2 regions of the Janthinobacterium salmonicoloratum genome follow, and region 2 is predicted to be linked to the other one. Evidence: predicted binding sites of a transcription regulator. Region 2 holds the regulator's gene; the other holds the start of a gene.

Region 1 (14,367 bases), on a different contig from region 2:
CCAGACCAGCCACCAGCAACGGCAAGGTGCCAGGCAGCGCGACGGGCGTGACGCCTGGCACGTAGCTCAGTTCGGAACTGTTCAGCATGTTCAACACCAGGGTGTAGTTGCCCGCCACCAGCTTGTCCGTGACGGCACCATACTGCCCGCCGCACGTCTTGCCGGTGCCGGTGCCCGTGGGCGCTCCGCAGCCGCTGGGGTCGTAGGTGAATACGCTGCCGCTGGTCAGTGGCGTTTGCGCGTAGCCGGTATTGAGGCTGGCGGCATCGGCCAGTTCGGTGCCGCCCAGGATGCCGGAACCGAGCTTGCCGTCGGGCGCCCAGTTGAAGACGATCTGGCCATTTTCATCGATGATGGTAAACGTCATTGCCATATTCGTGGTGGCCGCCGAACCCGTGCCTGCCTGGGCGTCCAGGTACAACTGCATGAAGGGCTGGGCCTGGAAGTCGAAGGCCAGGGTCGCGCCCGGTTGGCCGACGACGAAATTAACGGTCATCGCGCTGCTGGAACCATTGCGTCCCGAGGCGTCGGCGCTGCCGCCGCCCGTCAGGAAGGTTTCCGCCGCATTCACGGTATGCGTGCTGGTCGAGCCAGGTGGAAAAGGGGGGATTTGCGAGGTGATGATTTGCGCCTCGCCGCGCGCATACGCGGCATTGCCCATGCCTTGCTGGGTAAAGTCGTTTTCTCCCTTGGTGACGGCGCCGCGTTTCGCTTGCGGCGCATCGATCTCATTGCTGCCGCCCTTGATGATGCTGCTGCCGTTGAGCGTGGCGGTGGTGCGCGACAGGTCGATATTGCTGATCAAGGTGGTGGAGCCGGTGGGATTGCTGATGACCAATCCAAAGACGCTGGTGTACGAATAGCCATAGGCGGCGGCGCTGGCCGTGCCGCTGCATGCCAGCAACAGCAAGGCCAGCAGGACCGTTGGCAGTCGAGTACCAGAAAAAGTAGTCATGAAAATTCTCATCTCCTGGTCGGCAGCGTTGTAAGGAAAACCGACAGGCTTGCCACATAAAAAAGGCGAGGAAACCCCTCGCCTGTGAATCCCCCTGTTGCCTGTCTCAGGCGGCAACTTTGCGGCGGCGGGCATAGCCCAGGCCCGCCAGGCCCAGGCCCAGCAAGGCCAAGGTGCCCGGTTCGGGTGTCGCCGCCTGTTTCACCAGGTCCACGCTCTCCACCGCATTCAAGGTCAAGGTGTAGTTGCCGGTCGCGAGGGCATTGCTGACGGCGCTGAAGTTGCCGCCGCAAGCCGTGCCTACGCCGGTACCGCTGGGTGTGCCACAACCGGTGGGATCATACGTAAACATGTTGCCGCGCGTCAGGAAGTTGGTCGCCAGGCCGGTGTTCAGGTTGGCCGCATCGGCGTTCTCCGTGCCACCGAAGATGCCCGAGCCGATGACGCCATCGGGCGTCCAGTTGAAGACGGTCGCGCCGGTCGAGTCGGTGATGGAGAGGGTCATCACCAGGTTGGCCGTCGCGGTGGACAGCTGGCCGACCGTGCTTTGCAGGAAGACTTGCATGAAGGGCGAGGCCAGGAAATCAAAGCTCAGCGTTGCCGTTGGCGAACCGACGACGAAGTTGACGGAGAAGCCCGTGGTCGAGCCGTTGCGGCCGGACGCATCGGCCGTGCCGGCAGGCCCGTCAAGGTGGGCTTCGGCCACGTTCACGGCCTGCGTGGAGGTGGAACCGGGCGGGAACGACGGAAATTGCGTGCTGACGATCTGCGCATCGCCGCGCGAGTAGTTGCCCGCGGGGCCTTGTCGCGTGAAATCGTTTTGCCCTTTGGTCACGGCGCCAACGGCGGCGCGGGGCGAGTCGAGCAGGCCGGGACCGCCAGTGATGACGCTGACGCCATTCAGGGTGGCCGTGGCGCGCGAGATCGTGGTGCTGTTCAGGGCGGTGATCGAGCCCGTGGTGGCGGCGATCTGCAGGCCAAAGATGTTGTTGTAGGCATAGCCGTAGGCGCCCGCCTGTGCGCTACCGGCGGCGCACAGCATGGCCAGTGCCGCTGCGGCCGGGAGAAGTTTCAGTTTCGAGAGTTTCATTGTGGTCACCTCGTGGTTGAGTGAGTCTTGAAGTCTTGCCTGAGTCCTGTCGGCAGGTGCTCATGACCAGTACCTAGCGACTTCCATGCCAACGCATGAGGTTCTTTTGAAATCAAGGGCTTGGCGCGCTTTTGTTGACGCGATGCAGGTCTTGTCGGACGCACTGTAAGAAAAACCGACGCTGCCCCTCAAGGCTGGCTGCCTTGTGGCACGGAAACCAGCAGGGCGTGCATATGGGGCAGCAAGCGTTGCCCTGGCACATAGTTGCGCATGGCCGTGGCCAGCTGACGCGCCGCCAGCCTGGCCCGGCCATCGTCGAGCATGTGCATGGCGGCATGGCGCAAAGCGGTTTCCTGGAAGCGGTCGGCGCGCAGCAGCAAGCCGGCGCTGGCGTCCGCGATGGCGTGCATATTGAGGAATTGATCGAGGTTGCCGGCGATGCCGATGACGGGCACGCCTGCCGTCAGCGCCTGCTGGCTGGTGGGGCTGCCGCCGTTGCAGATCACCAGGCTGGCGCGCCGGGCCGCCGCGTCGCCCGGTAAAAAAGGCGCGACATAGGCGTTCGGCGGCACGGCATCGACGCGGACGGTGCCGGCCGTGGCCGCCAACACGGTGACGGGCAGGGGCGCTAGCGCGCGCAGCACGCGCGGCAGCAATTGCCCCTGGCCGGAGCTGCCCAGGGTGACATAGATGATGGGCCGTCCGCTGCTCAGTTCCGGGCGCTGCCACCAGTCCGGCAAGTCGAGCGGCGGCGCCCAGATGATGGCGCCCAGGTAGTCGTGCGTGGACGGCATGGCCTGCGGCGGGAACAGTTGCGGAATATCCGCGTACAAGGTGCGGTCGGCATCCGTATAGATGCGCCGCAGGTCGCTGCCCAGCGATGGCAAGCCATGGCGGCGGCGCACGCGGTTCAGGGGCGCGGCGTGCGAAGCGAAGGCCAGCGGGCGGATCAGGCGGAACAGGGGATGGGCCAGCCAGATGGGCAGCATGCCGGTCAGGGGCAGGCTGGGCACCGTGTAGTGCTGGCGCACGTAGGGACTCCAGTAGGCATTGCTGATGGTGATGTAGGGAATGCGCTGCAGGCGCGCGCTGACCGACAGCGACAGGCGAAAGTCACCGATCACAAGATCGGGCTGGATGGCATTAAGCAGGCGCAAGTCGTCTTCCACATACGCGTGCAGGGTGCTTTCCGTATAGACGGGCTTGCCGTGGGCCAGCGCCTGCAGGAATTGCGGCGATGAAATACTGTCGATGCGCCAGCGCCGGAAGGGGGCTTGCTTGAAACAAAAGTCATAGCCATCGGCGCAGGCAAAATGCACCTCATATTCTTCCTCGTCCAAGCCTTGGGCAAGGCTCAGGGGGCGGCCCACGTGGGCCAGGGTCACTGCCTCGGCAATAAAAAGGATTTTCTTGCGCGCCATGGGGATCGCTTGCATTCGCAGGATGAGATACCTGCCAGGTTGGAGTGGCGCCACGCCGTTTAGTTCCCGCAGTTGCTTGCCACTTGCGGGCGCCAGGATTTGGCCGCATCGGCTACAGTGGAGCAAAGGAGGTCACCATGCAAGCACAATCCCGTCATGCCCCGCTGCGTGCGCACAGCACGCCCGAACCCGATATGCCGCCACCGCCGGAAGGCGATCCCCTCACGCCGCCGCCAGAACAGCCGCCGCATATCGACCCCGTGCCGGTCGAGGAGCCGACGCCGCCGCCACCGCCCGTGAAAATGCATTGACCGGGTCGCGGTGCGCGGCAAGTCGTACGCGGCCCACGGTCATGGCGCAAGACGCTCCCGTCATGGCGGGGCGGGGAAGACGCACACTATGTTTATTTCCAATCGGAAATGGACTGCGCGATGGCCGCCAGCGCCACGCCATTTAAACAACAAAAACACTAATAAATGTTGCCGAGTGGATACAAATCAAGCTCTAACTGTTGAGTGTCATGCGGCCGTCACGATTCTGTTCTTATAATGAGACATCATAAAAATTTTTGTACAGGAGACCATCGTGGGCAATTCCTTGCATAACAAAATCTACCTGGGCCGGCGCCCCGTGATCACCAGCAAAAACCTCGTAGCGCTGGCCCTGGCGGGCGCCGTGGCTGGTTGCGGCCTGGCCTGGCTGCTGCTGCGCAGCTACAAATAACGGCCATCACGCCCGTATTTCCGCCGCCTTGCCGCATGCCGGGCGGCGGTAGATTTACGTTGCCTGTTGCCGATGCGCAGCAGGGCGCGTACCATGAGGGCCGAACACCTGGCCTTTTATGGAAAAGTAATGAAGAACGAGAAATTAACGACCGATGAATATGACGCGCTGGAGCAAGTTGCACGCGGCATCAAGACCGAGCGCCCCAGCGCTTGCGTTGCCCGCAATGCCAAGCGCCTGTCCGGCCTGAAGCTGCTCAGCTATGCCCGCGATGGCCGTCTGTCCATCACCGAGAAAGCACAACAACTGCTGTTCCTGCGCCGCTGCATCATGGGTTTGCGCGCCGTCGCCACCGATCCGCTGACCAAGCTGGAGTCGGACGTGGCTTACTTCTTGGGCAAGAAAGCCCACATCGTGGCGCGCGCCGAAGGCGAGGGCTACGACATTTCCGACAAGGGCCGCGAATCGCTGGCCGATATCGACACCCTGGGCCTGTAAGGTCTACGCCGGCCCCTGGGGCCGGTTTTCACATCCTCCCACACTTTTAATTTCCCCTTGGAGAACACTTTGGACAGCGCGATGAACTGGTCGGCCCACGAACTGACGATGACGGTCTTGATGACGCCCGATATGGCCAATTTTTCCGGTAACGTGCACGGTGGCACCATCCTGAAATACCTCGACAGCGTCGCCTATGCCTGTGCCAGCCGCTATTCGGGCAGCTATGTGGTCACCCTGTCGGTAGACCAAGTGATGTTCTTGCAGCCTATTCATGTAGGCGAACTGGTGACGTTTCTCGCGTCGATCAATTACACGGGCACGACGTCGATGGAGGTTGGCATCCGCGTGGTGACGGAAAATATCCAGCAGCGCCTGGTGCGCCATGCCAACAGTTGCTATTTCACGATGGTCGCCGTGGATGCCAACCGCAAGCCCGTGGCCGTGCCGCCGCTGGTGCTGGAGACGCCGGAGCAGCACGCGCGCTTCGAGCAGGCCAAGCTGCGCAAGCTGTCGCGCCAGAAGGTGTCGAAGAAGTAGTTGTGTACTGTAATTGATGGCCGCAGCCTGTTATCTGTCATTTGCGTAGCACATTTGCATTTCTGCGCAGCGTAGGGGCCCTGGTAAATGCGTCCAGTCGCCTGGGTTGGGAAATGTGAAGGCGCATATTTGATGAATGGCTTGCGGCGGCAAAAATCCCTGATCTCTTCCCAGTTGGATTGCCCAACAATCTGCCGCCCGTTCGTTGTTGCCTACATATTGATGCGCACATTCATGCGTATAAATATACCATTGTATAAAAGGCGGAAGATTGAAGAAGTCAGGGCGGAATAACAATACACCTTGCCGTGCCATTGCAATATCCGGGATGGCTGCCACATAGGAAACAGCTCCGCCGCATGTCAGAGTTTGTCCGGCAATGATGGGGGCGACTCCCATGGGTTGAAGTATGAGTTGCGCAGCGGCTGGCAGGGCGAGGGTGGCAACCAGAACAATGAGCAACAGAGATGTTGATGGGGTTTTCATATTTTTCAATGCTGATGGTTGCATTTTATGGTGCGGACATTTCGGGCACATTTTTCTTGAAATAAACGGCTAGCTTGCATCTTCCAGTTCTTTGGGGAGAATGCATCTTTTTTTTCTGGATTGGATCTGGTCAAGCTGGTTTTTTAGTGTGGAGATCAGTCCCGAACGTGAGAGCGGAAGAATTTCCGGGTCTTGCAATAGTTGAATGAATTGTCCAATCCGTTCGCTCCCGGAATTGCAGTCTCCCATGGCGAATTCTGAAATTGCCCAGTCCGCGATAATATAGGCTCTGGCGCCATTAATTCCGAATGCAGACTCGCTGCGCAGTACATTCAGAGAATCCTGGAAAGCCGCTCGTCCTTCCTGTATTTTTCCGGTGGAAAACATCAGTCGCGCCTTGTATCGCCTCGCTTCCGATTGCATCGAGGGCACCGCATCTTTGATGGCAACGGCTCGTTCGACCAGCGTCGTGGCGCTTTTCCAGTCATAAATATTCAACGCTTCCGATATCAATACCAATAGTTGGGGAATTCCCGCATGGTCTCCGAGGCGCGGCAGCAAGGCAGTTGCATACTGTATATTTGCCAGTACCTGCGGGGCAACCATGGAATTCATCGCCATCAGCATTTGTGGATTATTCGATTGATATTGAATCTGGATCATGTTCTGACGCAGGTTTGAAACGGCATTTACGGATTTGTTGAATTCTTCCATATCCCTGAAGATTTCATTGCGCGGCTGGCTCCAGAAAATATCGAAGAGAGAAATTGTACTTAATAGTATGCCAATGATTAAAGCCAGGAAACTGGCTCTTTTTTGAAGTCTTTCAAATTTTCCGTGTTCGGGATTTTCAAGACGGTTCATCCGCAGATCCATTGCCTGTATTTTCGATTCCAGCGACGATTTTTTCTCCGGGTCAATGGAGTTGCTTTCTGGTACAGGATTGGAATTCATGGCGGAAATTCCCAGTCTCGGCTACATAATTGAATTGTTATCTGCATTCCCTATGTGACTATATTCTGAAAATTTCAGTGAAGTTTGATCTTGAGTAATGTATGTGCTTATTCAATCAGTCTATATTTTCTATTTGAAAGTATTATTGATTTTTATGATAAGAAATTTTTTCGGATGTGGAAGAATATCTGAATGGGCGCAGCCAGTCGGTGTAGCGCTGTCAAATCGATGGGCAAAAAAAAGCCACCATATCTGGTGGCTTTTTCTCGCGCGCTGCAATTTGCAGCGGCTATCCGTGATTAACGGTCGCCGTAGCTGCGGCGTGCGCCGTCGGTGCTGCGCGGGTTGGAACCCTTGTAGCCGCCGCCGGTGCTAGGCGCGCCGTCTTTGCGTGGTGCGCCTGGTTTGCTGAACGTGCGTTGGGCTGGCTTTGCGCCGCCACGGTTGTCGCCTGGTTTCCAGCCGCCTGGACGGGCGCTCGAACGTGGGGCCGATGCCGTTTTCTTCGGCTCGAAACCTTCGATGACATTGACCGGGATCAATTGCTTGGTGAAGCGTTCGATGCGCTTGACGTTCATGCCTTCAGCGTGGTTCACCAGCGAAATGGCCAAGCCATTGCGGCCAGCGCGGCCGGTACGGCCGATGCGGTGGACGTAGTCTTCGGGGAACTTCGGCAGATCGTAGTTGAACACGTGGGTGATCGTTGGCACGTCGATACCGCGGGCGGCAACGTCGGTGGCAACCAGCACTTTGACCTGGCCGCGGCGCATGCCGTCCAGGGTGCGGTTACGCGCGCCCTGGTGCATGTCGCCGTGCAAGGCGGCAGCCGAGAAGCCGGCGATGTTCAGACGGTCGGCGATGGTGTCGGCGTCACGCTTGGTGGCGGTAAACACAACAGCCTGGTCCAGCGTTTCGTCGCGCAGCAGGTGGTCCAGCAGGCGATTCTTGTGCGACAGATCGTCGACGAAGTGGACGCGCTGGGTGATGTTTTCATGCTTGTTGCTCGAGCTTGCCACCTGGATGACCAGCGGATTTTTCGTGATGCGGCGGGCCATGTTGCCGACGACGCCATCCAAGGTTGCCGAAAACAGCATGGTTTGACGGCCTTCTGGCGTCGCTTCCACGATCTTTTCGATGTCGTCGATGAAACCCATGTCCAGCATGCGGTCGGCTTCGTCCAGCACCAGGATTTCCAGTTGGGAGAAGTCGATCTTGCCCGAGTCCATGTGGTCGATCAGACGGCCAGGGGTAGCGACCAGAATCTCAGGATTCTTGGCCAGCAATTGCATCTGTTTTGGGTAGGGCATGCCGCCCAGGATAGACACGGCCTTGATGCGGCGGATGCCGGTGCTGTACTTGTCGGTGTTGGTGGTTACTTGCAGGGCCAGTTCGCGCGTTGGCGTCAGCACCAGCATTTTTGGCTGGGCAGCCTTGAAGCGTGGACGCTCGCCGCGGGCGCGCGATGCTTGCATTTCCTGATTTGGCGTCTTGCCGGCGGCGCTTTGTTCGGCGCTGGCCAGCTTGTGCAGCGATGGCAGCATGAAAGCTGCCGTCTTGCCCGAACCGGTCTGCGACGAGACCAGCAGATCACGGCCTTCGATCGCGGCTGGAATCGCTTGCGACTGTACCGCGGTTGGCGCGGTGTAGCCCGATTCGGTCAGAGCGGCGATGATGGACGGATGCAGGCCTAAGGATTCAAATGTCATTCTTTTCTTTCGTAAAAATCAGCGTTCTTGCAAAAAGCAGAACGCAAAATAGCAACGCCAACCAAAACGAAATGACTCAACTAGAAAGAAATTTCGGCACAAAAGCTTTGCGCCGGGACGGTGTCAGGTGCGACACACAAGGCGGGAGGGCTTTATAAGCGACATCCTGTGGATGCGCTAAGGCTTGCGAAGCTGCTAAGTTTGTAGTGCTGTACTGCGGTGTTGCCATCGCTTCAAGGGAACATATTGCAGCGCACAACGACACTATACCGTATTTGACGTCGTTTTGCACGGCCTAAATGGGAAGAAGCGAAAGTCCTACCACGTTTTGCTGATGTTTCCTATGTGAAATCAGTAGGAATACGTAGATTCTGCCCGTTTGTGAGCATGGCCGGTGATGTCGGCGGGCAGCGGCGGCGCTTGTTGCGTTTCCCCGGCAAGATTGATTTGCCGGGTTAGCTGCGCCACCGGAACAGGGAAACTGTGGCGGTATTTGCTCATCAGTTTATGCAGGTTTTGCCGCGAGAGGCTCAGCACCTGCGCTACCTACCACATCACTCTACTTCGGGATTGACGGCCATCACTTGCGAAAAGCCGCCATCGACGTAGGTAATCTCGCCCGTGATGCCCGACGCCAAGTTGGACAGCAAAAAGGCGGCCGTGTTGCCCACTTCCTCGATGGTGACATTGCGCCTCAGCGGGGCGTGCTCGGCGACAAAGCCCAGGAGTTTACTGAAATCCTTGATGCCGGACGCGGCCAGTGTCTTGATGGGGCCGGCCGAAATGCCGTTGGCGCGGATGCCGCGCGGACCCAGCGATTCGGCCAGGTAGCGCACGGACGCTTCCAGTGAGGCCTTGGCCAGGCCCATGGTGTTGTAGTAGGGCACGGCGCGTACGGCGCCCAGGTAAGTCAGGGTCAATACGCTGGCGCCCGGATGCAGCAGGGGCAGGGCGGCCTTGGCCATGGCGGGAAAACTGTAGGCGGAAATATCGTGCGCGATGCGGAAGCTGTCGCGCGACAGGCCGTCGAGGAAGTCGCCGGCGATCGCCTCGCGCGGCGCAAAACCGATGGCGTGCACGAAACCGTCGAGATGTTCCCAGTGATGCGCCAGGTCGCTGAAGACGGCGCTGATCTGTTCATCGCTGGAAACGTCGCAGTCGAATATCAATTCGCTGCCAAATTCCGCCGCAAATTCCGTGATGCGTTCCTTGAAGCGTTCGCCCACATACGTGAAGGCGAGAGTGGCGCCTTCGCGGTGGCAAGCCTTGGCGATGCCATAGGCGATGGAGCGGTTCGATAGCAAGCCCGTGATGAGGATTTTTTTGCCTTGCAAGAAAGCCATGACGACTCCTGTCTGGGTAAGTGGGCGGGGTGGGCGGATGTACAACCGGCCGCGACAGCAAAGCTGTGGCGGCCGGTCAGGTGCGTCAATACAGCTCAGGCGATCAGTGACGGGCTTTTGCTCTGTTGTTGCCACCGCCACGCTGGATGCGCGGTTTCACCAGCGAAATTGGCGCGGCTTGCACCTTGCCACCCTTGGCGGCGCGGCGCAGTGCCTTGGCGGCCCGTTCCGGACGGTCCGCTTCCAGCAGCATGGTGGCGCTGTCGGCGATTTCCTGAGTGATGTCCTTGTTCATCGTGGCCGAGGTTTTCGGCACGAGGATGGTGGAGCCGGCGCGCAGACTGGTGCGTTGGGGAATGTTATTGGCCTGGCGTAGCACGTCGGCCGTGGTGCCGAATTTCGACGCCAGGGTTTCGATGCGTTCGCGCGCATTGGTGATCTTGTGCGTGGTCCAGCTCGACAAGGCGTGGCCCCATTGCGCCAGGTTGGTGGTGAACTTGGCGGCGTTTTCCTGTGGCAACAGAATCTTGGTCTTTTCGCCGCCGATGATGACGGGGCGGTTAAATTGCGGATTCAGGGCCTTGAATTCATCCATCGACAGTTCGGCCAGCTGGGCGGCAACGGTAATGTCGATGTCGCTGGTCTTGTCGATGGCCGTGAAATAGGGCTGGTTGTCGACCACGGGCAGGGTCAGGCCGAACTGGGCCGGATTGGCGATGATGTTTTTCACCGCTTGCAGTTTCGGCACGTAGTTGCGCGTTTCGGCCGGCATCAGGTCGGCCAGGCTTTCGAAGTCGGTCGGCTTGCCCAGCGCCTGGTTTTTCTTGATGGCGCGCTGCACCGAGCCTTCGCCCCAGTTGTAGGCGGCCAGGGCCAGTTGCCAGTCGCCAAACATGTCATACAGGCGCTGCAGGTACGTCAGGGCCGCATCGGTCGAGGCCAGCACGCCGCGGCGTTCGTCCTTGAACATGTTTTGCTTGAGGTTGAAATCGCGTCCCGTGGCGGGCACGAATTGCCACATGCCGGCCGCATTGGCGCTGGAGAACGCTTGCGGGTTGAAGGCGGACTCGATGAATGGCAGCAAGGCCAGTTCCGTCGGCATGCCGCGCTTTTCCAGTTCCTGCACCACGTGGAAGATGTAGCGCGAGGCGCGCGCCGTGGTGCGGGCGATGTAGTCGGGGCGGGTGGCGTACCAGTTGACGTGATTCGCTACCAGTTGGTTGTTGATGTCAGGAATCGCATAGCCGCTGCGGATGCGGCCCCAGACGTCGGCTTCGCGCAGCGGATCGGAATTGTCGCTGAGGTTTTTCAGCAGACGGTCGGTCTTTTGCAGGCGGTTGTCGAGGGTGGGGAGTTTCGCCGTGACCTGAGCGGTCATCGGGATCAGGGCAGGTGCGGCGGCGGCGACTGGCGCGTTATCGCTCTCAACACCGGCTTCGTACGCCTGGCTGAGGGCGGGCGCAAGCGCCAGGGCCAACGCCGCCAGGACGGTAGATTTAAAGGAGTTTTCGTGCATAGTGTTCCATTGTTGTCGTCGGAGAAACATCGGACAGACCCATGATTAAGCTGCGAGTGTACGTATATCCACATGCCGGAGTCAAGAATTATGTCAGCATGATGACAGGAAATAAGCGGCAATAAGCGGGAGACGGCTGGGTTTCCATTCGCAAATGCTGTCATTATTGCAAATTTAATTTGCCCAATGCGTGTTTCGGCCGCTGTTATAGCATACATGTCGAGGAGGGTGGCGCAAGCCTGGCAGCCGTCCAGTATGAGACTGCGCAAAGAGTGCGTACAATTTGGCTTTGGCCGGCCATTCGGCTGCCGGTCGCCTTATTGATAGAGAGTCATGCATATGAACACCCCGCCGCGCCACGACGACGACAATGCCGTCATCATCGCCAATACCGTTGCCTGGCTGGAAAAGGCCGTGATCGGCCTGAACCTGTGCCCGTTCGCCAAGGCCGTGCACGTCAAGAAGCAGATCCGCTATGTGGTGTGCGAATCGAGCAATCCGGAAGATTTGCTGGCGATGCTGATGGACGAGCTGCAAACCCTGGCCGACACGGATCCCGAGCAGATCGACACGACCTTGCTGATCCACCCGTACACCCTGAACGATTTCCTCGACTATAACGAGTTTCTCGATGTGGCCGACGCGGCCGTGGAAGACATGCACCTGGCAGGCGAACTGCAAGTGGCCAGTTTCCACCCGAACTACCAGTTCGCCGAGACGTTCGAGGACGACATCAGCAACTACACCAACCGTTCGCCCTACCCGACCTTGCATCTGCTGCGCGAAGACAGCATAGAGCGCGCCGTCGAGGCGTTCCCGGAAGCGTCGGAAATCTTTGACAAGAATATTGCCACCCTGGAAGCGCTGGGCACCGAAGGCTGGGAAAAGCTCGGCTTGCCGAAGGTGTCCTGATGGCTGACAAGGAATTGCCGCCCCGTCCCGATACGCCCTGCGTGGCCGTGTGCTCGACGACCTTCGATGAAATCTGCCGCGGCTGCGGTCGCAGTGTCGTGGAAGTGGCCCACTGGGTGTCGATGACGGATGAGGAGAAGGAAGTGGTATGGGTGCGGATTCTGGCGCAGGGGTACCCGCGCCGGAATACTTAAATAGCGAGGCAATAGAGCAATATCAAGCGGTATTACTCTATAGCGTCGACGCTTAAGCAAATCGTAGCGAGCGGCGATGATTTTTGGCTAAGAAGCGCAGCCGTACTGAAGTACGGCGAGCATCGCAGGCCGCAAAGCGCGCCGCGCAGTAGATTTGCTTATGCGTCTCAGTAGCTGCCGATGAAGTCTTTCTTGCCCACTTCGATGCCGTTATGGCGCAGGATGTCGTACGCCGTCGTCGCGTGGAAGAAGAAGTGCGGCAGCGCGTAGTGGAACAGGTAGGTCTGGCCCGTGAAGTGCTTGGTCTTTTCGCCGCTGCCGGTGGTGATGGCGCGCGTTTCGCTGCCGTCGATGTCCGCTTGCGGCAGGCTTTCCAGGAAGGCGATGGTTTTCACGATGCGCGCTTTCAGCTCTGCAAAGCTCTGTTCGCTGTCTTCATATGGTGGCACGGCCACGCCGGCCAGGCGCGCGCCGCAGCCTTTGGCGAAGTCGGTGGCGATCTGGATCTGGCGCACGAACGGCAGCATGTCCGGGAACAGGCGGAACTGCAGCAGGGCGTTCGGGTCGATTTTCTTGTCTTGCGCGTGCGTTTCCGCCTTGTCCAGGATGGCGGCCAGGCTGCTCAGGATCTGTTTGAAGACGGGGATCGAAGCGGAGTAGATGGAGAAGGTCATGGTGGTTCCTCTAGATAAAGTGGCGCGATGATAGCAAGCTGCGCGTTTTTCTGCTGGCGTCGGCCGGACGCGCCGGTCTGCGTGTGGTTTTTCAACCCTGTCTATATGACATGAGGTGGCCGCTGGTGTGTGTTTATTGGTGACTTTTCCCGCTTTTTCCATGCATAATTGCCCCTGATAAAGTTTCTTCCCGCCTGACCACCCGAATTCCCCTGTAAAGTTCAATGATCGCCCGCCTGATCCCTGTCGCCCTGTTGCCGCATGTTTAATTCACCTTATCAGCGCCTGCGCGCCAGCCTGCGTGTGCTGTTCGGCTCGTCGATCTATGGCGCCTTGCTGCTGGTGGTATTTGGCGGCCTGGTCGTACCCGCCATCTTCGGCAGCTATGTGCTGGTCGGCGTGCATGAGCGCCAGTCGGCGCGCACCAGCCTGAACGAGGCTTTGCAGCGCAATGCCGACATCCTGGCGCTGGGCATGCAGGAGTCGCTGTGGAACATGAATGCGGAATCGGCCCATTCGCTGGTCGAGTCGGTGATGCGCGACCGCGCCGTGCTGCTGGTGAAGGTGCTGGGGCAGGGCGACACTGAATTCATCAGCTTGCAGGCGCCGCAGCGGCCCGTGGGCAATCTGTACCGCGCCGAGCGCGACATCCTCGTGCGCGGCGAACGCATCGGCCACGTCGTCGTCGAGATGGACGATGCGCGCAGCCAGCAAGAGCTGCGCGAAAAGCAGATATCCTATATTTTCGTGCTGGGCGCGCAGCTGGCCGTGTCGATGGCGCTGATCGTGCTGTTCCTGAACCGCCGCCTGCTCAAACCCCTGCGCCGCCTGACGCGCTTTTCCGACCGCCTGTCGCACGGCGATTTCGACACGCCCCTGGCCTCGCACAGCAATGACGAACTGGGACGCCTGACGGGCCAGCTCGAGCAAATGCGCGCGGCCATCGGCCAGCTGTTCGAGGATGTGGGCCAGCGCGAAGAGCGTTTCCGCACCATCGTCACGCAGGTGCCGGGCGCCGTCTTCCGCTACCGGCCCGATGGCCCCATCGATTTCGTCAGCGATGCCATAGAAGAGATTTCCGGCTATTCGGCGCGCCAGTTCATGCGCGGCACCACGCATGCCTGGGCCGACCTGATCTGCCCGGAAGACCGCCGCGAGCACCGCAGCGCCGTCCGTCAGGCCGTGCACGACGTACGGCCGTATGCGCTGGAATACCGCATCATCGACGCTTTCGGCATCGAACGCTGGGTGGCCGAGAATGGCCAGCCGCAGGCGGGCGAGCAGGGCGTCATCTGGGTCGACGGCATCATTGCGGACATCAGCCAGCGCAAGCACCACGAAATGCGCATCGAAGC
Region 2 (14,367 bases):
ACTCTCAATGGGGAGGCCATGTGGACCTGGGCCAGCGTTTTGGCGAGAATAAACAATTCGGCATCCGCGTCAACGGCGTCTACCGCGACGGCGAAGGCGCCATCGACCACCAGAAAAAGAAGACCCGGCTCGTCTCCGTGGGCCTCGACTGGCGTGGCAACGGCGCGCGCCTGTCCGCCGACCTGTACCACAGCGAGGACCGCGCCGATGGCTTGAACCGGGGCGTCAACCTGGCCGCCGGCTTGCCCGTGCCGCGCCCGCCGAAGGCGGAAACCCTGCTCAATCCCAGCTGGGCGTTTTACGATACCAAGGACAAGGGCTCCATGCTGCGCGGCGAGCTGGACGTGAGCGAGCAGGTGATGGCGTATGCCGCCTTGGGCGCCAGCCGGGCCGACTACCAGTCGACGGGCGCGTACCTGATCCAGGTATTCAACACGGCCGGCGACTACCGCACCAATCTTGCCGACCTGGGTTTTGACGTGGAAAAGCAGTCGGCGGAAGTGGGCTTGCGGGGCAAGCTGCGCACGGGTGAGATCGGCCATCAATGGGCCGTCAACGCCACCTATTATCACCATACAGACAAGCAGTATGGGCGCCGCAATACCCTGGCGAAAGATTGGATCACGAATATCTATAAGCCCGTCTGGGGACCGGCGACGCGTTTCGAGGCGCCGCAGATTTCCAAGGCGGAATTGCGCCTGGCCAGTGTCGGTCTGGTCGACACGCTTTCCTTTGCGCAAGACAAGGTGCAGCTGACGGTGGGCTTGCGCCGCCAGGAAGTGCTCAGCGACAACTTCAACATCAAGACGGGGGCGCGCACCTCGCGCTATGACGAGGGCGCCACCACGCCCGCCATCGCCCTGCTGGTCAAGGCGAGCAAAACGGTTTCCCTGTACGGTAATTACATCGAAGGCTTGAGCCAGGGCGCCACGGCGCCGTTGACGGCGGCCAATGCGGGCGAAGTCTTTGCGCCGTACAAGTCGAAGCAGGCGGAATTGGGTGTCAAGGTCGACCTTGGCGAGTTCGCGCATACGGTCAGCGTGTATGAAATCAAGCGGCCCAGCAGCTATGTCGATCCCGTCAGCAACATCTTTTCGTTCGGCGGCGAACAGCGCAACCGCGGCATCGACTGGGGCTTCTTCGGTTCGCCCCTGCGCGACGTGCGCCTGATGGGCGGCGTGGCGTATGTCGACCCGGTCTTGAGCAAGACGGCGGGCGGCAGCAACCAGGGCAAGCAGGCAACGGGCGTGCCCAAGCTGCAAGCCAAGCTGGGCGTCGAGTGGGATACGCCCGCCATCCCCGGCGTGACCCTGACGGCGAACGCGACGGCGGCATCGAAGCAATACATCAATGCCGACAATTCGATGTCCGTGCCGGGCCGTACCGTGTTTGACCTGGGCGCCCGCTATGCGACGCAGGCTGCCGGCCGGCCCCTGACCGTGCGCGCCAGCGTGACGAACGTCGGCAACAGGGCGTACTGGGCGCTGCCGCAATGGACCAGCCTGGGCCTGGGGGCGCCGCGCACGGTCATGCTGTCGGCCACGACGGACTTTTAAGCCGGCTAGTCGCTAATCGTCCGGGCCCCGTGCCAGGCTGTCCGAGCGTTGCCACGTCCACAGCAGGCCGACGCCGGCCGAGGTGCCGCTGTTCTGGCGCAGCAAGGGGCTGGCGCGGTTGGCGGCGCCTGTGTAGTTGTCGTAACGCAAAAATGCAAAGGCGCGCCAGTCCCGCTGCAGCCGGTACGAACCGCCCAGGCCCAGCCGCGTGAGCATCAAGCCGCTTTTTGCCGCATACGCCGGGCGCTGACCGGTGGCAAACGCGGGGCTGACGCCATAAAAGTAATCGTTGATGGCGGCATTGCCCAGCACGGCGCCCAGGCTGGCATCGACATTCCATGCCTGCTGCTCGCCTTGCAGCGCATACACGAAGCGCGGCTCGAACGTGGCGCCCTGGCGGTGCAGGCCGCCGCGCGCTTCGATGACGGCGCGCAAGGGCAGTTCCAGGCCCAGGCGGCTGTGCTGCGTTGGCTCGGCCAGCTTGATTTTCAGGCGCGGGCCAAACTCCACCAGGGTGCCCAGGTCCGGCATGCCGCGCCGGGCCGGCACGTCGCTGGACCTGGCCGGCAAGGACAAGGCAAAACCGATATCGACATCGAACCGCTCCGTGTTGAGCAGGCGCGCGCCCACGCCGGAGCGGTCGGCGCGTAATACTTTCCCGCGGTAAATCAGGTAGGGCAGGGCCAGGCTGCGTGTCGAGCGTTCGCTGGCGCCGGGATAGGCGGGCGTGACGGCCGTGCCGCCAAACACGCCCGCTTCCCATAATGGCAGCGGTGGTTCGACGGCGCGCGCCGGTGCCATGGCGGCGAAGAGGGCGGAGGCGACCAGCAAGGTGCGTGCGGTGTTCATCGAGGAACTCCGCAAGGCTTGCCCACCGGCAGCGATTCCAGGTCGGCAAAGGCGCCCAGTGCCCACGATTGATGAAAGCCCAGTTCATTGCGCACGGCCAAGGCTTCCGTCGCCTTGCCCTGGCGTTCATACTGGTCGATCAGCGCCTTGTAGCTGAGCGCGCCCGACCGTTCGATCTTCCTTGCCAGCGCGATGGCTTGGCGGAAATGAAATTCGGCCGCATCGTAGCGGCAGGCCCCGCTGGCGGCCCGTCCCGCCTGATGATGCAGCCGCGCCTGCCAAGCGAGGTCGCCTCGGCCCAGCTCGACATTGTCGGCCGCGGCCGCGTAGCTGCGCATGGCTTGCGCCCAGTCGCCCCGGCTGGCCTCCTCCTGCGCGAACTGTTCCTGCTGCGCCGCCGTGCGCAGTTCGATTTGCGTGGAGCAGGCGTTGAGCGTCATCAAGACTAGCAGCAGGATGAGGCAAGAGCGGAAGGGGAGCAGTGTGGACATGGCGCCACTGTAGCGCATGGGCAGGCGCGCACGTTTGCGCGATACGCATGAATTCGGGATTTCCCCGCGCACGGATGACATATAATTTGCACACGACTTTGTTATCTTTGACACATCACCGAACAGGAGCACCATGTTTTCACGCAAATTCCATTCTTGTGCACAGCTGATGCTGACTACCTTGCTGATGGGCTTTATCGCCGCTTCCCCCGCGCGCGCGCAGCAGGCGGCCGTCAAATTGCCGAACGTGGTGATTCTGGCCACGGGCGGCACGATCGCCGGCAGCGGCGCCGACAGCACCACTACCGTCGGCTACACCTCGGCCACCGTGGGCGTTGAGCGCCTGATCGCAGCCGTGCCGGAACTGAAAAAAGTGGCGAATGTGAAAGGCGAGCAAGTGTTCCAGATCGCCAGCGAGAGCATGGGCAATAGCCACTGGCTGGCCCTGGCCAAGCGCATCAACGTGCTGCTGGCCTCGAACGATGTCGATGGCGTGGTCGTCACGCACGGCACCGACACCATCGAGGAAACGGCATATTTCCTGAACCTGACCGTGAAAAGCCACAAGCCGGTCGTGGTGGTGGGCGCCATGCGTCCGTCGACGGCCATCTCGGCTGACGGGCCCATCAACCTGTACAACGCCGTGATGCTGGCGGGCAGCAAGGAAGCCGTGGGCAAGGGCGTGCTGGTGGCCTTGAACGATCAGATCAACGCCGCGCGCGAAGTGACCAAAACCAATACCTCGACCACCGACACCTTCAAGTCGCCGGAACTGGGCATGCTCGGCTACATCCAGGGCAGCAAGGCCTTCTTTTACCGCCAGTCGACGCGCAAGCACACCTTGGAATCGGAATTTGACATCAGCAAGCTCGATGCCCTGCCGCAAGTCGATATCGTGTATGGCTACGCCAATATGAACCGTGTCGGCATGGACGCCTTCATTGCCGCCGGCGCCAAGGGCATCATCCACGCGGGCGTGGGCGATGGCAGCGTGGCCGCGCAAATGAAGCCGGCCCTGGTGGAAGCGCGCCAGAAGGGCGTGCTGATCGTGCGTTCGAGCCGCGTTGGCCAGGGCATCGTGGCGCGCAATGGCGAGGCCAACGACGATGAACTCGACAGTGTCGTGTCCGACACCCTGAACCCGCAAAAAGCCCGCATCCTGCTGATGCTGGCCTTGACCAAAACGAACAGTACGCAAGAAATCCAGCGTATCTTCTACACCTATTGATCACTGCCGTGCCAGGCTCAGCCTCTTTGGCTGAGCCTGGCTGATTTACGCTTGCCCGCTTTGCTGCCATACTTCGTTTCTGAATAATTACCAGGCAGAAGCAGCAACACTGTTCCTTGTCTCTTGTCTCTTGTCTATGGCTATCCTGTCCGACATCATCCTGTATCCGATCAAATCGTGCGCCGGCATCCATTTGCGCGAGGCGGTCCTGACGCGCTCAGGGCTGATGAGCGAGCACGTGTTCGACCGCGAATGGATGGTGGTGGACGAGCAAGGCCGCTTCCTGACCCAGCGCGAACATCCGCGCATGGCGCTGATCGTGCCGCGCATCAAGGCCACCACGCTGGAATTGCGCGCGCCGGGCATGCTGCGCCTGGAAATCGAACTGGGCTTGCCGCATCCGCAACTGGCGCCCATGCTGGAGGTGCAAGTGTGGGACGATACCGTGCGCGCCTACGATTGCGACGAAGTCACGGCCGCCTGGTTTTCCAACGCCATCGGCGTGCCCTGCCGCCTGGTGCGCTTTCACCCGGACGTGGTGCGCGCCACCAGCACCACCTGGACGGATGGCGTGGCCGCCTCGACCATGTTTGCCGATGGCTACCCGGTGCTGATCGCCGGCAGTGCCTCGCTAGCCGATGTCAATGACAAGCTGCGCGCCGCCGGCCGCGAGGCGCTGCCGATGAACCGTTTCCGGCCCAACCTCGTTATCGGCGACATCGGCGCCTTCGAGGAAGACTATGCGGCATTCCTGCAATTTGGCGCCACCGTGTTAAAACCCGTCAAGCCGTGCTCGCGCTGCCCGATCCCGTCGGTGGATCAGGCCACGGGCGTGCCCGGACCGGACCCGCTCGACGTCATGCATGGCTATCGCGCCAAGCCCGAGCTCGACGGCGCCATCTGCTTCGGCATGAACGCCATCGTCACCGAAGGCGGCGATGAGCGTATCGTGGTGGGGCAGGATATCGGTTTCGAACTGGCATTTTAAGCATGGCGCCCGTACAGAAGGGTTTAAGGTTTCTATGAATCAAGCAATACCGCCGGACCCGCGCATTGCCAGCCTCGAAGCCGAAAACCAGGCCTTGCGCGCGCGCATGGCTTTCCTGCTGGAACAGGTCGAGCGCAACCACGACATCATGTGCCGCCACCAGGCGTTCGACCTGGAAATCGTCGGCGCGTCCACGTTTCCCGAACTGATCGGCACCATCTTCCGCACCCTGCCCGTGATTTCCGACCTCGACGGCGTCACCCTGAGCCTGCTCGACGAGGATGACGATATCGTGCTGGTGATGGAAAAGCTTGGCGTCGATTTCAGCGCCTTTCCGCAGTTGCTGTTCGTGCATGCTGTGGCGGAGCTGGGTTTTGCCGCACCAAAGCCTGTGGCCGAGGGCGAAGCGGCCTTGCCGCCGTTACCGCTGCTGGGTGCCTTCGATGCGGCCGTGCATGGCCCGCGTTTTCCGCAGATCAACGTTCCCCTGCGCAGCGTGGCGCTGGTGCCCTTGTTGCGCAACAAGCGCCTGATTGGCAGCCTGAACCTGGCCAGCAGCGACGTGACGCGCTTTACGCCCGCGCTGGGCACGGATTTCATCAAGCACATGGCTTCCATCATCGCCATTTGCCTGGAAAACGTGATCAGCAATGAAATGCTGAAATACATCGGTTTGACCGATTCCCTGACGGGCGTCTACAACCGCCGCTATATCGACCGCCGCCTGCTGGAAGAAATCGCCCGCGCGCGGCGCCAGAATTATTGTATTTCATGCATGTATATCGACATCGACCATTTCAAGCTGGTCAATGACACCTATGGCCACCAGGGCGGTGATGAAGTGCTGCGCGAAGTGGCCACCCGCATTCGCACGGAGTTGCGCCGCTCCGATGCGCTGGGACGCTTCGGCGGCGAGGAATTCGTCGTGCTGCTGATCGACGCCGACCTCGACAGTGCGACGTTCGTTGCCGAACGCATCCGCGCCAGCATCGCCGGCACCATGTTTGACTTGCCGGGCAGCGCGCAGGCGTGGGTCAGTGTATCGATCGGCGTGGCCAGCCTGGAAGCGGGCGCGGCCCTGCTACCGATCGAAACGGTGGCGCAGCAACTGGTGGCGCACGCCGACCAGGCCCTGTACCAGGCCAAGGCCGATGGCCGCAACAAGGTCATCAGCTGGCAGGCGCAGGTCGAATAATTATTTCAACAGCAAGGTTTCGGCTTTGGCCACGGCGTCGGCCGTGCCGCGCAGTACCACCACGTCGCCGCTGGCCAGCTGCGTCTCGGGGGTGACATCGAGGCGGCCGCGGCCGCGGCGGATGGCCGTAACAAACGCGCCGCAGGCAGCCACGTCGATCGTGCTCAAGGGCAAGCCCACGCAGAGCGCGCCCTCGCTGACGGTGACCGTATGCAGGCGTTCCAGCTCGGCATCGTCGCCTGTATCGCTGGAACCGTGGAAATAGCCGCGCAAGGACGCATAGCGCTCTTCGCGCGCCGCCTGCACCCGGTGCACCACGCGGCGCAGGGGCACGCCCATCATGATCAGCGCGTGCGAAGCGAGCATCAGGCTGCCTTCCATCAATTCCGGCACCACTTCGGCCGCACCCGCCTTCTTCAACTGGTCGAGGTCGGTATCGTCGTAGCTGCGCACGATGACGGGCAAGGTCGGCGCCATTTCTTTAAGTAAATGCAATAACTTCAGTGCCGAGGGCGTGTTGGCATACGTGATCACCACGGCGCTGGCCCGGTAGATGCCGGCCGCCACCAGGCTTTCGCGCCGGCCCGCGTCGCCATACGAGACGTGGGCGCCGGCCAGTTGCGCTTCCTGCACCCGTTCCGGGTCCAGGTCCAGCGCGTGGTAATCGATTTTTTCTTCCGCCAGCAGGGTGGCCAGGCTTTGCCCGCTGCGCCCGAAACCGGCGATCAGCACGTGTTTCTGCGAGGCCATGGTGCGCGTGGCGATCTTGGTGAGCGCCAGGGATTGCATCATCCAGTCGTTGGCCGCCAGTTTCATGACGATGGCGTCCGACTTGGCGATGAGGAAGGGCGCCGCCAGCATCGACAGCACCATCGATGCCAGCACCACCTGCACGACGAACGGATCCATCAGCTTGATGCCGCCAGCCAGGTTCAGCAGCACGAAGCCGAACTCGCCCGCCTGCGCCAGTCCCAGTCCCGTGCGCAAGGCCACGCCGTTGCTGGACCCGAACAGCCGGGCCAGGCCCGCGATCAGGGCGAATTTCAGCAGCACGGGGCCGCACAGCAGCAGCAGGACGAGCCACCAGTTGTCGAGCACGACGCGAATATTGAGCAGCATGCCGACGGTGATGAAGAACAGGCCCAGCAGCACGTCGCGGAAGGGCTTGATATCCTCTTCCACCTGGTGCTTGAATTCCGTTTCGGAAATGAGCATGCCGGCAACAAACGCGCCCAGGGCCAGCGACAGCCCGGCCCGTTCCGTGATCCAGGCCGCGCCCAGGGTGATCAGGAGCAGGTTGAGCATGAACAATTCTTGCGAGCGGCGCTTGGCGACGATGGTCAGCCAGCCGCGCACCAGTTTCTGGCCGATGAACAGCAGCAAGATCAGCACGACCAGCGCCTTGCCGCCGGCCCAAGCCAGGGTTTCGGCCAGGTTGTCGGAATCGCGCGTGAGGGCGGGAATCAGGATCAGCAGGGGCACGACGGCCAAGTCCTGGAACAGCAGGATGCCGATGATCTTGCGGCCGTGTTCGCTTTCGAGTTCCAGCCGTTCCGTGAGCATTTTGGACACGATGGCCGTCGACGACATGGCCAGCGCGCCGCCCAGGGCGAACGCGGCTTGCCAGCTCAGGTGGATGTAGGCGGACAGGTAGCGCCCGACGAACCAGCCGAAGACGACGGTGGCGATGATGGTGGTGACCACCTGCGCCATGCCAAGGCCGAAGACGATGCGCCGCATGGCGAGGAATTTGGGAAGAGAAAATTCGAGCCCGATGGAAAACATCAGGAAGACGACGCCGAACTCGGCCAGGGTGTGGCTGGCCTCGTTTTCCGCTGCCAGGCCCAGCGCGTGGGGGCCGATAACGATGCCAACGGCCAGGTAGCCCAGCATGGGCGGCAAATGCAACATTCTGAAAGCGACCACGCCCAGCACGGCGCTGCCGAGTAACATCAGGGTCAGTTCAAGCGAGGAAAACATGGGTTGCCCGGTACGGTCAATGGAAATCGTTGTTTGTTGTGACTGGCAAGTTTTTTGCTTTCCTAATTCGTTTATACTTTGGGCATGAGTGTAACCCATGAAAAAACAATGCTGAAAGCTTTTGATCGAATTGACATGCAAGCGACGACCGAGCGCGCTGTCGCGCTGGCCCGTACCACCTTGCAGATCGAGTCCGACGCCATCAATGCGCTGCACGCGCGCCTGGCCACGGATGACAGCGTGGGCCGCGCCGTGGCGATGTTGTTGCAATGCAAGGGGCGTGTCGTCGTCTCGGGCATCGGCAAGTCTGGCCATATCGCGCGCAAGATTGCCGCCACCCTCGCTTCTACCGGCACGCCGGCCCTGTTCGTGCATCCGGCCGAAGCGGCCCATGGCGACCTGGGCATGGTCACCTCGGACGATGCTTTTATTGCCATATCGTACTCAGGCGAATCGTCGGAACTGATGGCCATCATGCCCGTCGTCAAGCGCATGGGCGGCGTGCTCATTTCCATGACGGGTAAACCGAACTCCAGCCTGGCCCAGCTGGCCGACGTGCACCTGGATATTTCTGTTGAGAAAGAAGCCTGTCCGCTGAATCTGGCGCCGACGGCCAGCACCACCGTTACCCTGGCCCTGGGCGACGCGATCGCCGTGGCCTTGCTCGATTTGCGTGGCTTCAAGGAAGAAGATTTCGCCCGCTCGCACCCGGGCGGTGCCCTGGGCCGCCGCCTGCTCACCCACGTGCATGACGTCATGCGCAGCGGCGAACGTGTACCGAAAGTGCCCGTGCAGGCTTCCTTGCTGCAGGCGCTGGAAGAAATGACGAAGAAGGGCATGGGCATGACGGCCGTCGTCGACGCGGACAACCGCCCCGTGGGCGTGTTTACGGATGGCGACTTGCGCCGCATGTTCGAGCGCGTGCAGGATTTCACGCAAGTGGCGATCCGCGACGTCATGCATGCGCAGCCGCGCAGCATCGCGCCCGAACGCCTGGCCGTGGACGCCGTGGCCGTGATGGAGCAGTTCCGCATCAACCAGATGCTGGTCGTCGATGCCGACGGCAAGCTGGTGGGCGCACTGCATATCCATGATCTGACGCAAGCGAAGGTGATCTGATGGATAGCGTAGCGGACAACCTGGCGCGCGCGGCCAAGGTCAAACTGATGATCTTTGACGTCGATGGCGTGCTCACCGACGGCAGCCTGCATTTCGGCCCGGACGGCGAGATGATGAAAACGTTTAATGTGTATGATGGCCTGGGCATCAAGCTGCTGCAGGAATCGGGCGTGCAGACGGCCATCATCAGCGCGCGCCGCTCGGCCATCACGGCGCGCCGCGCGCAAGACCTGGGCATTACCCATGTGCACCAGGGCGGCCATGACAAGCTGACGCCGTTTCGCGAACTGCTGGCCCTGACGGGCTTGACGGAAGAGCAATGCGGCTATATCGGCGACGACGTCATCGATGCGCCCATCCTGAAACGCGTGGGCTTTGCCGTCAGCGTGCCGGGCGGGCGTCCGGAAGTGCAGGGGCTGGCGCACCATGTGACGCAGGCCGGCGGCGGCCGCGGCGCGGTGCGCGAGATCTGCGAATTCCTGCTGCGCGCCCAGGACAACTATGCGCGCGTCATGGCGCCGTTCCTGGAGTGAGGCGCGCCGCCTCGCCAGTGACCTTTGAAAGAGTGAAGCCCTATGCGTAAGCCAGGAGGCGCCCATCGCTGGCGCATGATTTTTACCGTGCTGGGCGCGGTTGTTGTCGCGCTGGGCAGCTTTTGGCTGCTCGAGGTGATGAACAAGAATAGCCTGGACATCACGGCCAGCAAGCATCTGGATGAGCCCGACTATTTCATCACCAATTTCAGCCTGGTGCGCATGGATTTGACGGGTAAGCCCAGCTATATCGTGTCGGGCACCAAGCTCACGCATTATCCGCTGGACGATTCGTCCGATATCGACCTGCCCTTCGTGCGCAAGCTCACGCCCGGCATGCCGCCGATGAACATGAATGCGGAACTGGCGCATATCGACCAGGACAATACCCGGCTGCAACTGCACCGCAAGGTCGTGATCGACCGCGTGGCCAGCCCGAAGGCGCAGAACCTGACGGTCAAGACGGAAGCGCTGACGGTGTTCCCGGACGAGGAAAGAATGGAAACGGACGTGCCTGTCGATATCCTGACGGGCGCCTCGCGCATCAATGGCATCGGCATGAAGGCCAATAACGCCACCGGCGTGGTGGAAGTGCAGAATGCGCTGCGCATGGTACTCCCGCCGAAACCGCGCCCGGCCGCTGCGGCAAAATGACAGAATGAAACAAGGAAACCATACTATGAAGAACATCTTGCTGTTGACACTATTCTCGACCGTTTGCTCGTTGGGCGTGATGGGCGTGGCGCATGCCGAGAAGGCCGATTCCGAGAAGGAGGCCGTCATCACTGCACGTAGCGGCCACGTCGATGACGTCAAGCAAGTGCGTACCTTGACGGGCGACGTCGTGCTGGTCAAGGGTACCCTGACCATGAAGGCGGGCCGGGCCCTGATCACGGAAGACCCGCAAGGCTACCAGTTCATTACCTTCTGGGCCGATCCCGGCAAGCTGGCCACCTTTCGTCAGAAGCGTGATGGCGCAGGCGACCTGTGGGTCGAAGGCGAAGCGGAGCGCGTGGAATACGACAACAAGACGGAAGTGGTGAAAATGTTTTCCAGGGCCAAGCTGACGCGCCTGGAAGGCACGAAAGTGACCGACGTGGCCAATGGCGCCTTCATCTCGTATGACAGCCGCAAGGAAGAGTTTGCGATGGAAAATTCCAACAGCGGCACCAGCACCCCGGATGGCGGCAGCGTGCGCATGGTGATCCAGCCGAAGACCAAGGCGCCAGCGGCGGAGAAAGCGCCGGCCACGCCTGCGCCAGGAAAGAAATAATGGACAATACACGTTGCGGCAGCACCCTGATCGTTCGCGGGCTGCAAAAAACCTATGGCAAGCGGCAAGTCGTGCATGATGTCTCGCTGCAAGTCGAATGCGGCGAAGTGGTGGGTTTGCTGGGCCCGAACGGCGCCGGCAAGACCACCTCGTTCTACATGATCGTCGGCCTGGTGCCGTCGGACGGCGGCAGCATCGATATCAGCGGTGTGGATATCTCCAGCCTGCCGATCCACCGCCGGGCGCAGATGGGCCTGTCCTACCTGCCGCAGGAAGCGTCCGTGTTCCGCAAGCTGACGGTGGAAGACAATATCCGCGCCGTGCTGGAAATCCAGACCGTCGAAGGCCGACCGCTGAAGAAAGCCGAGATCGAGGAGCGCCTGGATAAATTGCTGGCCGACTTGCAGATTGAAAAGCTGCGCGAGAACCAGGCGCTGTCCCTGTCGGGCGGCGAGCGCCGCCGCGTGGAAATCGCCCGCGCGCTGGCCACCGATCCCCGTTTCGTGCTGCTGGACGAACCGTTCGCCGGCGTCGATCCGATCGCCGTGATCGAGATCCAGCGCATCGTGCGCTTTTTGAAGGAGCGCAATATCGGCGTGCTGATCACCGATCATAATGTGCGCGAGACGCTGGGTATTTGCGACCGTGCCTACATCATCAACCAGGGCTCGGTACTGGCGTCGGGACGCCCCGACGACATCATCGCGAACGAGTCGGTACGCCGGGTCTATCTGGGCGAACACTTCCGCATGTGAGCCAATGAAACAATCATTGCAGCTGCGCACTTCGCAGCATCTGGCACTGACGCCGCAGTTGCAGCAATCGATACGCCTATTGCAATTGTCTACCCTGGAATTGCACCAGGAGCTAGAGCAATTGCTGACGGACAATCCCTTGCTCGAGCGTCTCGACGATCCGCTCGACCGTTCGCTGCGTCTGCTGTCCGACGGGGCCTTGAGTTCCACGGCCGCGCCGGCCGAAGCGCCGCCCCAGCCGCCAGGCCAGGAGGTGCCCGCAGCGCCGGCCGAAGCGGAAACCTTTGACGGCGAGGCGGGCGAGAGCCCGGCCGCCGCGGAGGGCGGCGACAGCGACTGGAGCGAGGCGAGCCGGGGCAAGGCGCCCGACGACGAAGATTCGCGCCCGCAACTCGAAGCCCACCACTGCACCCTGCGCGAGCACCTGATGGAGCAGATGCGCGTGACGGTGCTCGAATTGCGTGACCGCGCGCTGGTCGAGCTGATCATCGACGCGCTCGACGATAATGGCTACCTGGAAGAGTCGCTCGACGACATCCTGGCGCGCCTACCGGAAGAGCTGGAAATCGATGCCGACGAGATGCGCACGGCCTTGTCGCTGCTGCAAAGTTTCGATCCGCCCGGCGTGGGCGCGCGCAATGCGTCCGAATGCCTGGCCCTGCAAATCAAGCGCTTGCCGCATATCGCCATGGTGACGCGGCGCATGGCCCTCGTCATCGTGGAAAAGCACCTGGCCTGGTTTGCCCAGCGCGATTTCAACAAGCTGAAAAAAGCCCTCGATTGCGACGATGAAGACTTGCGCGAGGCGCAGACGGTGATTCGCCAGTGCAATCCGCATCCGGGTGCCGTGTTCGCTTCGGACGTGTCCGATTACGTGGTGCCCGACGTCGTCGTCAAGCGCGCGCGCAATGGCTGGCAAGTCACCCTGAACAACGATGTCATGCCGCGCCTGCGCGTCAACGCCATGTACGCCAACCTGCTCAAGCAGGGCAAGGGCGAGGGCGCCATGGGCGCGCAGTTGCAGGAAGCCAAGTGGCTGATCAAAAATATGCGCCAGCGTTTCGACACGATTCTGCGCGTGGCGCAGGCGATAGTAGAAAGACAAAAGAACTTTTTCTCGCATGGGGCCGTTGCCATGCGCCCCCTTGTGCTCCGTGAAATAGCTGATACACTGGGTTTACACGAGAGTACTATCTCGCGGGTAACAACTCAAAAGTACATGCTGACCCCGCACGGCATGTTCGAGTTGAAATATTTTTTTGGTAGCCACGTCGCCACCGAAGCGGGGGGCGAAGCGTCATCGACGGCGATACGGGCATTGATCGTGCAACTGACAGGAGCAGAAGACCCTAAAAATCCTTTATCCGACAGTAAGATTGCGGACATGCTGGGGGAACAAGGCATGGTGATTGCGCGACGTACTGTTGCCAAGTACCGGGAAGCGTTGAAAATTCCGCCAGTGAGTCTGCGTAAGTGTTTGTAAGTTTTTTTCGGTTCCTCTGCGGGCCGGATACGATGGACCGCACGAACCCGATCATCTTTAGGAGTGTGTATGAATCTCACCATCAGCGGACATCATCTCGAAGTGACACCAGCCATCCGTGAATACGTACAAACGAAGCTGGAGCGCGTGAAACGGCATTTTGATCAAGTCATCGATATCGCCGTGATTCTGACCGTGGATAACCTCAAAGAGAAAGAAAAACGTCAAAAGGCCGAAGTCAACCTGCGTCTGAGTGGAAAAACTGTCTATGTGGAAAGCCTGGCGCAAGACTTGTATGCCGCAATTGATAGCCTGATCGACAAGCTCGATAGGCAAGTGATGAAGTACAAAACCAAAGTGCAAGGGCACGGTAAAGAGGCGATCAAGCATCTGCCAGACAATTCGGACGAAGAATTCGCCGCCGCCTAAGAACACCAAAAAACCTACTGCGCGTCGCGATTTGCGGCCTCCGATGCTCACTGTGCATACGCACAGCTCCGCTTCTCAGCCACAACTCACATCTGCTCGCTACGGTTTTTCCACGTGTTCTACGGCCTGCGACTTTGAACCGGTTGTGATCAACTAAGGGCGCTCACTGCGCCCTTTTTTGCGCCTGCCGCCTTTGTCGGGCAGCACAATGGGAACGCAATGTTCCCCGCGCAGGCGCTAGAATGTTTGCACTTTCACTTCTTTCCTGCCTGCCATGAGCGACTTCGTCGAGACCTCCATCCGCAACCGCACCGGGCACATCGTGCTCGACCGTCCGAAAGCCTTGAATTCCCTGTCGCTGGAGATGGTGCGCGCCCTGAGCGCGGCCCTGCTGGCCTGGCGCGACGATCCGCAGGTGGACGCCGTCGTGATCCGCTCCAGCAGTGAAAAAGCCCTGTGCGCCGGCGGCGACATCCGCTTCTTTTACG

The links. The regulator sigma-54, encoded in region 2, starts transcription at its own class of promoters, with help from an activator protein. The targets are predictions, from matches to a motif close to TGGCANGNAANCTGCTTT.
Region 1: ACQ4WY_RS05370 (EDSAP-1 family PEP-CTERM protein) is a predicted target of sigma-54. The motif match lies at 2,119-2,136, and genes of this name have one in related genera.

What each region holds. Positions count from the first base shown of each region.
Region 1 is NZ_JBNYXV010000001.1:1,152,367-1,166,733, reverse strand. Features, by position in the region: gene ACQ4WY_RS05375 (EDSAP-1 family PEP-CTERM protein) at 1-955, opposite strand, end outside; gene ACQ4WY_RS05370 (EDSAP-1 family PEP-CTERM protein) at 1,062-2,045, opposite strand; gene ACQ4WY_RS05365 (nucleotide disphospho-sugar-binding domain-containing protein) at 2,234-3,466, opposite strand; gene ACQ4WY_RS05360 (hypothetical protein) at 3,604-3,777, shown strand; gene ACQ4WY_RS05355 (hypothetical protein) at 4,052-4,189, shown strand; gene ACQ4WY_RS05350 (hypothetical protein) at 4,319-4,687, shown strand; gene ACQ4WY_RS05345 (acyl-CoA thioesterase) at 4,769-5,227, shown strand; gene ACQ4WY_RS05340 (hypothetical protein) at 5,258-5,713, opposite strand; gene ACQ4WY_RS05335 (hypothetical protein) at 5,783-6,667, opposite strand; gene ACQ4WY_RS05330 (DEAD/DEAH box helicase) at 6,967-8,373, opposite strand; gene ACQ4WY_RS05325 (hypothetical protein) at 8,725-8,874, opposite strand; gene fabI (enoyl-ACP reductase FabI) at 8,928-9,716, opposite strand; gene ACQ4WY_RS05315 (transglycosylase SLT domain-containing protein) at 9,820-11,232, opposite strand; gene ACQ4WY_RS05310 (DUF1415 domain-containing protein) at 11,566-12,144, shown strand; gene ACQ4WY_RS05305 (DUF1289 domain-containing protein) at 12,144-12,338, shown strand; gene ACQ4WY_RS05300 (DUF1993 domain-containing protein) at 12,506-13,012, opposite strand; gene ACQ4WY_RS05295 (sensor domain-containing protein) at 13,274-14,367, shown strand, end outside.
Region 2 is NZ_JBNYXV010000002.1:191,942-206,308, reverse strand. Features, by position in the region: gene ACQ4WY_RS14095 (TonB-dependent siderophore receptor) at 1-1,556, shown strand, start outside; gene ACQ4WY_RS14090 (MipA/OmpV family protein) at 1,569-2,405, opposite strand; gene ACQ4WY_RS14085 (hypothetical protein) at 2,402-2,896, opposite strand; gene ACQ4WY_RS14080 (type II asparaginase) at 3,030-4,124, shown strand; gene ACQ4WY_RS14075 (MOSC domain-containing protein) at 4,261-5,112, shown strand; gene ACQ4WY_RS14070 (GGDEF domain-containing protein) at 5,147-6,307, shown strand; gene ACQ4WY_RS14065 (cation:proton antiporter domain-containing protein) at 6,308-8,287, opposite strand; gene ACQ4WY_RS14060 (KpsF/GutQ family sugar-phosphate isomerase) at 8,372-9,406, shown strand; gene ACQ4WY_RS14055 (KdsC family phosphatase) at 9,406-9,939, shown strand; gene lptC (LPS export ABC transporter periplasmic protein LptC) at 9,982-10,593, shown strand; gene lptA (lipopolysaccharide transport periplasmic protein LptA) at 10,619-11,212, shown strand; gene lptB (LPS export ABC transporter ATP-binding protein) at 11,212-11,967, shown strand; gene ACQ4WY_RS14035 (RNA polymerase factor sigma-54) at 11,972-13,450, shown strand; gene hpf (ribosome hibernation-promoting factor, HPF/YfiA family) at 13,520-13,879, shown strand; gene ACQ4WY_RS14025 (enoyl-CoA hydratase/isomerase family protein) at 14,154-14,367, shown strand, end outside.